DNA from 3 places in the Clostridium fungisolvens genome. Region 3 is predicted to be linked to each of the others. Evidence: predicted binding sites of a transcription regulator. Region 3 holds the regulator's gene; each other region holds the start of a gene.
What was found. The regulator HrcA, encoded in region 3, represses chaperone genes, less so after heat shock. The targets are predictions, from matches to a motif close to TGTTAGCACTCNNNNNNNNNGAGTGCTAACA.
Positions count from the first base shown of each region.

Region 1: the regulator HrcA is predicted to act here: its motif matches at 1,877-1,907, upstream of groES (co-chaperone GroES).
Region 2: the regulator HrcA is predicted to act here: its motif matches at 1,424-1,454, upstream of htpG (molecular chaperone HtpG).

Region 1 is NZ_BLZR01000001.1:4,105,726-4,109,018, forward strand. Features, by position in the region: gene groL (chaperonin GroEL) at 1-1,516, opposite strand, end outside; gene groES (co-chaperone GroES) at 1,537-1,821, opposite strand; gene bsdtw1_RS23660 (hypothetical protein) at 2,254-2,379, opposite strand; gene bsdtw1_RS18180 (TIGR01906 family membrane protein) at 2,324-2,923, shown strand; gene bsdtw1_RS18185 (O-antigen ligase family protein) at 2,970-3,293, opposite strand, start outside.
Region 2 is NZ_BLZR01000001.1:1,526,083-1,529,375, forward strand. Features, by position in the region: gene bsdtw1_RS06240 (NAD(+) synthase) at 1-1,180, opposite strand, end outside; gene htpG (molecular chaperone HtpG) at 1,634-3,293, shown strand, end outside.
Region 3 is NZ_BLZR01000001.1:3,485,011-3,488,303, forward strand. Features, by position in the region: gene dnaK (molecular chaperone DnaK) at 1-645, opposite strand, end outside; gene grpE (nucleotide exchange factor GrpE) at 707-1,330, opposite strand; gene hrcA (heat-inducible transcriptional repressor HrcA) at 1,437-2,462, opposite strand; gene hemW (radical SAM family heme chaperone HemW) at 2,859-3,293, opposite strand, start outside.

The sequences.
Region 1 (3,293 bases), 620 kb from region 3:
CAGCATTTTGAAGAGCTGATCTTGTAACCTTAGTTGGATCAACAATTCCTGCTTTTATCATGTTCTTGTAGTCCCCAAGTAATGCATCGTAACCTACTCCAACTTCACTATGCTTAACTTTTTCTATTATAACAGAAGCTTCAACTCCAGCATTAGTAGCTATTTGTCTCATTGGTTCCTCTAAAGCTCTAACTATTATATCTATACCAACTTGAGTATCAGCAACTTCTGATGTTAACTCAGCTACTTGTTTTATAACATTTACGTAAGCTGTTCCACCACCAGGTACTATACCTTCTTCTACAGCTGCTTTTGTAGCTGCTAAAGCGTCTTCAAGTCTTAATTTCTTTTCTTTTAATTCTGTTTCAGTAGCTGCTCCAACTTTTATAACAGCAACTCCTCCAGCAAGCTTAGCTAATCTTTCTTGAAGTTTTTCTCTATCAAACTCAGAAGTAGTTTCTTCTAATTGAGTTCTTAGTTGTGCCACTCTACTAGTGATTGCTTCTTTGTCTCCTCTACCACCTACGATAGTAGTGTTTTCCTTAGTTACCTTTATAACTTCAGCTTGACCTAACATATCAAGAGTAGCTTCCTTAAGATCTCTTCCAAGCTCTTCAGATATAACTATACCACCAGTAAGTATTGCTATGTCTTCAAGCATTTCTTTTCTTCTATCACCAAAACCTGGCGCCTTAACAGCAACACAGTTAAATGTTCCTCTTACCTTATTTACTATAAGAGTAGCCATTGCTTCTGTTTCTATATCTTCAGCAATTATAAGAAGCTTCTTTCCTGTTTGAACTATTTGCTCAAGTACTGGAAGAATTTCTTGAATATTGCTTATCTTCTTATCAGTTATAAGTATTAAAGCATTGTCTAAAACAGCTTCCATCTTTTCTGTATCTGTAACCATGTAATGTGATACATATCCTCTGTCAAATTGCATACCTTCAACAACATCAAGTTCTGTACCCATTGATCTTGATTCTTCAACAGTTATAACGCCTTCGTTGCCTACTCTTTCCATAGCATCAGCTATAAGCTTACCTATTTCTTCATCACCTGCTGATATAGCAGCAACTCTAGCTATGTCTTCTTTACCTTCAACTGGTTTTGATATCTTCTTGATTTCATCTACAGCTGTTTCAACTGCAGTTCTTATACCAGTTCTAAGAAGTATAGGATTAGCACCAGCAGTTACATTCTTCAAACCTTCTCTAATTATTGCTTGAGCAAGTAATGTAGCAGTTGTTGTACCATCTCCAGCAACATCATTTGTCTTTGTTGCAACTTCTTTTACTAATTGAGCACCCATGTTTTCAAATGGATCTTCTAATTCTATTTCTCTTGCAATTGATACACCGTCATTTGTTATAAGTGGTGCACCAAACTTCTTGTCTAAAACAACATTTCTTCCCTTAGGTCCTAAAGTTACTTTTACAGTATCAGCAAGCTTATCTACACCAGCTTGCATAGCTCTTCTTGCTTCTTCACCAAACTTTATTTGCTTAGCCATCAAATTCTACCTCCTGTCTATTATTCTACTATTGCTAGTATATCTTCTTGTTTTAGTATGGTGTATTCTTCACCATCAATTTTAACTTCTGTACCAGCATATTTTGAGAATAATACTTTATCCCCAACTTTAACTTCTAATTGAATTCTAGTTCCATCAACAATTGCTCCAGGTCCAACAGCTACAACTTCAGCTTCTTGTGGTTTTTCCTTTGCTGCTCCTGTTAAAACTATACCGCTTTTTGTTTTTTCTTCTGCTTCTAATCTTTTGATAACAACTCTGTCACCAAGTGGTTTAATTCTCATTTTCTAAACCCTCCTTATGATTTTTAGAGTATATAAATTTAATATTTAACTTATTTGTTAGCACTCGTTAATATTGAGTGCTAATACAATTATTATAATAGACAATACTATTTAATAATTCAACAACTAATTGATATTTTTATCCATTTTCTCGGACTAAATTGTTTAATTTTATGAAATTATCTCTCTTTTTCTAATTTTTTCTTTTATTTTCTCAATGATTATAGCCTTTATGAAAATTAACTGATATATTTAGTAATTTTTTTAAATATATCAGTTAATTTTCATATAAAAACATAAATAATTCATAAATTTATTATATTATTTTTTATAAAGCTATTTATTTTTTATAAAAAATGATAATAATTAAATATGAAACTTTATATTCTATGCTATACGAAAGGACGTTATGATGATTTCTAAAAATTATAGTTATTTAACTAAGATTTCAAATTTTATTCTCTCTCTTATTTTAACCGTTGCTTCAATTGGATTGTGGTCAATAGCAACCTTAAACTTTACACCACTATACAAGATGAGCATAAAAACTTTTGACATTACAAGTGCTACCTCCCTTTCAGAAGGACAACTTATGACAAACTACAAAGTACTTATTAAATATCTTCAATCACCTTTTATACATAAATTAAAATTCCCAGATTTTATAATGAGTGCTGGCGGAGAAACACATTTCGTAGATGTGAAAAATATATTTATATATCTTCATATCATAACTTGGTCTACTGCCATAATCTTTGTATTATTGTTGATATTTAAGAAAAAATATCTTACAAAGGAAATATTTAATATATTCAACCATACTTTTTATATTCTATCTGTTTTTTCAATATCTATACTTATTTTAGTATTAAATAATTTTGATAAAACCTTTGAAAATTTCCACAAGCTATTTTTCAGCAATGATTTATGGTTATTTGACCCAAATACTGATCCAGTTATAAATGCCTTGCCGGAAAACTTTTTTATGATCTGTGGAATAACAATCATAGCTCTAACTCTTATCCAAGTGATAATATTTAAGATTATTTATCATAGACATAAGAAGCTATTAAGGACTTCAAAGACTACCATTTTTCACTAATAATTTCTATGCAGTAAAAAAGAGCTAATAATTAGCTCTTTTTTATTTACAAATTTTCACCTATCATTTCTGATTCATTTATTTTAATTTGATTACTCTCACCTACATTAGCAGCTATTCCAAGCATAGCCCAAAATACAGGTGCAACACTTACTACACTTATATTAAAGAATGCTTGTACTAAATATCCTACTATAGACATAAGTAGTCCTAAATACAATAATTGATAATTATTTGTACTTTCTCTAAACTTCTTTGTAAGTCTTAAGATTACCAAAGTAATTAAGGAAAGATAAATTATAAGCGCAGGTATACCACTAGTTACTGTTAACTGTAAGTACTCATTATGAGCCTTATCCACTATTCCTCC
Region 2 (3,293 bases), 2.0 Mb from region 3:
TGTCGGTAGTGCCGAAGCCAGGCATTGTTATTGTTATTATATTTTTTCTAGGCAGTTTTAGCATATCAAAGGTTTTAACTGCGACTAAAAGTGCAAGGGTAGAGTCAAGCCCACCAGAAATTCCTATAACGACTTTATTTAGGGTAGTATGTTCTAATCTCTTAGCTAAAGCTGATGCTTGAATGTTAAATATCTCTTTGCATCTATCTTTTCTTTGTACTTCAGAGGAAGGAACAAAAGGATGCTTATCAATAAATCTATTGAAATCAGTAACATCGATATTGTCAAAAGCAAACTCAATATTTCTAAATTCAAAGGTATTAAGTCTTGCAGTATCTCTGAAGCTTACATTTTTCAATCTTTCCGAATTTAATTTATATAAGTCTATTATTGACGAAATAACTTCATTATCTCTTTGAAAACGCTCATTTTCATTTAGTTTAGAGCCGTTTTCTGCAATTAGCATATGACCACTAAAGAGTAAATCGGTGGTTGATTCATGTACACCAGCAGAACTATATATATAGGAACTCATGCATCTAGCACTTTGGTCAGAAACTAGAGATTTTCTATAATCGCTTTTAGATACAAGTTCATTTGAGGCTGAAAGATTGCCTATTATATTAGCACCTGCTATGGATAAATAAGAACTTGGTGGAACCACAGTCCACAAATCCTCGCATACTTCGAATCCAAAGCGTGCATCTTCGTAACTAAAAATAAGATCTGTTCCAAAGGGAACAGCTTTTTGAAAAGGTAGATCAATGTTCTTGTCTTTAAGTCCAATTCCCTCTGTAAACCATCTTTTTTCATAAAACTCCGTATAGTTAGGGATATAACTTTTTGGTACTATACCAAGAACTTTGCCTTCAAATATAATAAAAGCACAGTTGTAGAGACAATTATTATATATAAGTGGATTGCCTATAGCTATGAGCATATCTTTTCCCATAGTATATTCGCATATAGCTTCTACACCATTGATAGATTCTTTTATTAATCTAGACTGTGAAAATAAATCGCCACATGTATAGGCTGTAACAGCAAGTTCAGGGAAAACTAAAGCTTTAACTTCTTGTTTTAAGCCTTCATCTATGCATTTTTTTATATTTTCAACATTATATTTTATATCTGCTACTTTTATTTTAGGGCAGGCAGCCCCTACTTTTATAAATTCCATATAATCAACTCCATCCTATTAAACAATCTGAAAGGTTACATAAAGATGAAATGGCTTCAATATGAAAACATAAGTTTAAATATGAAGTAATTCATCCATATTAATGTTAATTGTAAATACAAATAAAATCAATATTTACGAAAATAAATTACAATATTAAACGGCATGTTTCATTTATGAATGGATATTTTTAAACTGAAATATATTGACATAAAATTTAAAAAGTGATATATAAAAAATAGGGGTTAGCACTCACTAAGTATGAGTGCTAACAGTGTACTTCTTGTTGGCTTAGTATAAACAAATAAGAAGATGTTTATTAGGTATATTGCTTTTTAGGAATTAAGAGATAAAGTAAATAAGTTTTTAGATGGCAGTTACCTTGTACATGAAATAAAGCTAGGCTCACACATATATATGCCTGGTTTCAATTGCGAAAGGAGAGGTTTTATAATGGAAACAAAACAATTTAAAGCAGAATCCAAGAGACTTTTGGATCTTATGATTAACTCAATCTATACTCACAGAGAGATATTTTTAAGAGAGCTTATATCAAATGCTAGTGATGCTATTGATAAGATTTACTACAAAGCACTAACAGACGAATCTATATCTTTTGAAAAAGATGACTACTTTATTAAGGTTAGCGTTGATAAAGAGAGCAGAACTGTAAAGATATCTGATACAGGTATAGGAATGACTAAAGAAGACCTTGATGATAATCTAGGGGTTATTGCAAAAAGTGGTTCATTGAAGTTTAAAAAAGAAAATGAAATAAAAGATGGATATGATATAATAGGACAATTTGGTGTTGGATTTTATTCTGCATTTTTAGTAGCTGATACTGTTACCGTTATTAGTAAAGCTTTTGGTAGTACAGAAGCATATAAATGGGAATCCAAAGGAGTAGAAGGCTACACAATTGAACCTTGTGAAAAGGCTACTGTAGGAACAGATATAATCCTTAAGATAAAGGATAATACAGAAGATGAGAGCTTTGATGAATACTTAGAAGAATATAGACTAAAGTCCATAATCAAGAAGTACTCTGACTTTATTAGATATCCAATTAAGATGGATGTTACTGAAAGTAAGCTTAAAGAAGGCAGTGAAAGTGAGTACGAAAGCTATACTGAAGAAAAAACTATTAATAGTATGGTTCCAATTTGGAGAAAAAATAAATCAGAATTAAAAGAAGAAGATTATAACAATTTCTATTCAGAAAAGCATTTTGGTTTTGATAAGCCTTTAAAGCATGTTCATATAAGTGTTGATGGTGCTATTAGCTACAACGCAATATTATTTATACCAGAAAGAACACCATATGATTTCTATACTAAGGAATACGAAAAAGGTTTAGAATTATATTCAAGTGGTGTTATGATAATGGATAAGTGTGGAGATTTACTTCCAGACTATTTTGGTTTTGTAAAAGGAATAGTTGATTCAGAAGATTTGTCCTTAAATATATCAAGAGAAATATTGCAGCATGACAGACAACTTAAGCTTATTGCAAAGAACATAAAGAACAAGATAAAGAGCGAACTTGAAACTATGCTCAAGAATGATAGAGAGAAGTACGAAAAATTCTATGAAGCTTTTGGAAAACAATTGAAGTACGGTCTATATAGTGAATATGGCAGCAATAAAGATGTTCTTCAAGACTTAATAATGTTCTATTCTTCAAAGGAAAAGAAGATGGTTACACTTGCTGAGTATGTAGATAGAATGGCAGAAAGTCAAAAGTATATTTACTATGCTTCAGGGGAATCAAATGAGAGAATAGAAAAACTTCCTCAAACTGAGCTTTTACTTGACAAAGGATATGAAATACTATACTTTACTGATGAAGTAGATGAATTTGCTATAAAGATGTTGATGTCTTATAAAGAAAAAGAATTCAGATCAGTATCAAGCAATGATCTTGGAATTGAAGATGATGACAACAAAGAAACTTCAAAGGAAGAAGAAAAAGAAAACAAGGATATCTTTGAAGGAATGAAGTCTATATTATCTGGAAAAGTTAAAGAAGTTAGAGCTTCAAAGAGATTAAAGAATCATCCAGTATGCCTTGCAAACGATGGTGAGCTTTCAATTGAAATGGAAAAAATAC
Region 3 (3,293 bases):
ATCAGCTGCTATATAATCTATAATCTTTTGGTCAAAGTCATCTCCACCAAGGTGAGTATCTCCATTTGTTGCCTTAACTTCAAATACTCCATCTCCAAGTTCAAGTATTGATACGTCGAAAGTACCACCACCTAAGTCATAAACGAATATTTTATGGCTATGATCTGTCTTATCAAGACCATAAGCTAATGATGCTGCAGTTGGTTCGTTTATTATTCTTAAAACTTCAAGACCAGCTATCTTACCTGCATCTTTAGTCGCTTGTCTTTGTGAGTCATTGAAATATGCTGGAACTGTTATAACTGCTTGAGTTACAGTTTCTCCTAAGTAAGCTTCTGCATCAGCCTTTATCTTTTGAAGAACCATAGCTGATATTTCTTGTGGAGTATAGTCCTTACCATCAATAGTAGTCTTATGGTTAGTTCCCATATGTCTCTTTATTGATATTATTGTTTTATCTGGATTTGTAATCGCTTGTCTTTTAGCTACTTGACCAACTAATCTTTCTCCATTAGCTTGGAAAGATACTACTGAAGGAGTTGTTCTTGCACCTTCTGAGTTTGCTATAACTACAGGTTCTCCTCCTTCCATAACAGCTACACAAGAATTAGTTGTTCCTAAATCAATACCTATAACCTTTGACATTTGCTATTTCCTCCTCATTAATCACGAATTTAATTAATTTATTCAAATAAAAGTATGTTTACTAGTTTGCTACTTTAACCATAGTGAACCTAAGAACTTTGCTACCTTTTTTATAGCCTTTTTGAAAGACCTCTGCTATGGTGTTGGCACCTAAATTTTCATCTTCTATATGCATTACTGCTTGATGTAAATTCGGGTCAAATTCACCGTTAGCTTCTATTTCCTCTACTCCTAATTTTTCAAAGGCATTTTTGAACTGTCTTACAGTCATGTCTACTCCTTTTTTAAGGTCATCAACACTTCCATCAACAGTTACAGCTCTTTCAAGATTGTCTAACACTGGGAACATTTCTTTAAGTACGTCCTCACAAGCATCAGTATAAATACCTTCTTTTTCTTTAGAAGTTCTCTTTCTAAAGTTGTCATACTCTGCATTTAATCTTAAAAGTCTTTCTTTTAATGCATCTAATTCATTATTTAATTTCGAGTTTTCATTCTTAAGTTTAATTATTTCATCTTTAAAAGATGTAACATTATCATTACCACTTTCAAATTCAATATCTTCTAAAATTTCACCTTCTAGAACTTCTTCTAGAGTATCTTTTTCTTCTAAATTTTCATTTTCCACTTCTGCAGTATTTACATCATCTTTTTCATTGATATTTTCGTTATTCACTTCTTTCATATCTTGTTACTACACCTCATCTCTTTTTTATGAAATAGGGCTTTCTTAATATATAAAACCCCTTGCTATTCTTTACTTTATACTATAAAAATATAATTATTTATATTTATTTCAAGCGTTGATTCTTAAGCGACTCATTAAGTTCCTTCATAACTTCTGCCATGATGGATAACACTTTAGGATAGTTGATTCTTGTTGGTCCAATTAAAGCAATGGTCCCAGTATTTTTACCACCTAAGGTGTATACAGCAGAAATTACACTGCAATCTTTTGCCTCAGGAAGATAATTTTCATCACCTATTCTTATAGAAATATTATCATCACTTACTATCAATTTAGAAACATTGTCCTTATCATAAAGAAGAGATAATATCTCCTTAGCTTTTTCTATATCATTGTACTCAGGGTAGTTAAATATGTTAGTTGTACCTTCCATAAACACTTCACTTTCTGATGTATTTAAAGTTTCATACAATGCTGGTATCAATGCATTAAATATTTCATCAAAACCTAACAAATCTTTCTTCAACTTGTTTATAGTAACCAAATTTATTTGTTCTATCGTTAGATCTTTAAGTCTTATATTCAATATATCGTTTATCTTTGATAATGTTTCTAATGTTGGTATGTTAGTTACCTTAATAAGACTGTTTTTTATCGCTCCACTATCAGTAACAATAACACAAAGAAGGTTAAATTGATCTACAATCATAAGTTGTATAGACTTTATAACACTTTTCTTAACAGAAGGTGCATTTACTACGCAAGTAAGTTTTGTTAATTGTGACAAAAGAGTACTTGCCTGCTTTATCATTCTATCTACTTCAAAAAGAGCAGAATCAATAAGATATTTTTTAATTAGAAGTTCCTCTTCCAAACTAACACCTTGAAATTCCATTAGTTTATCTACATATAATCTGTATCCTTTGCTTGATGGAACTCTGCCAGCAGATGCATGAGGTTGCTCAAGATATCCTAATTCTTCTAAGTCAGACATTTCATTTCTGATTGTAGCTGAACTTATTCCTAAATCATATTTTTTAGCGATAGTTCTTGATCCTACTGGCTCTCCAGTCATTATATAGTCATTTATTATTGCCTGAAGAATTTTAATTTTTCTTTCATCTATCACTAATATCACCTCTTTTGTTAGCACTCACTTAACTTGAGTGCTAATGACTACGATTTAAATATATTATTTATATAATTTTTTGTCAATTTGATTTAAGTTAATAAATCTATAGATTAAATTAATTTAGGCTATTATTTATAAACTTTCTCTTACATTCTCACAATTCCTCTCGATTGCTTCTAAATTCTTATTTTATTCAAGTCCATGATATTTTTTACATAATCTCTTCTTACTTTCTAGTTTACATTTTTTATATGCTGACGACCGTATTGCTTAAATATAAAAGTTTATCTAGTCTTAACTAACTTAGTTTCCCCAGCTTCTCTCCACAAAATTCAAAAGAATGTATGAATTTATATAGCATATGAATTCATACATTCTTTTATATTTTTCCACCTAAGTTAACATAAAATCACTCATAACATAGTTTGATAGTTCTATTCCTTTTTCACTTAAAAAAATCATACCATTTTTTCTTATTAAAAGACCTTCTTTTACATGTTTATCTATGACAGCTTTAAAAATATCATCTATGGAAACTTTAAATTTTTTCTTAAACTTATCCTCTGATATTCCTTCTAATTTCCTTAGCCCCATAAACATAAATTCTTCCATATTATCTTCTGATGAATTTTTTATTATTTCTTCATATTCTTCTAAATTCTTTTCAATTGCTTCCATATATTTGTTCATATTTGATAAATTTTTATATCTTGTTCCATCAATATATGAAGATGCCCCTGTACCGCAGGCTATATAATCTTCTAAATTCCAATATACTAAGTTGTGCTTGCATTCTTTTCCTTCCTTAGCATAATTAGAAATCTCATA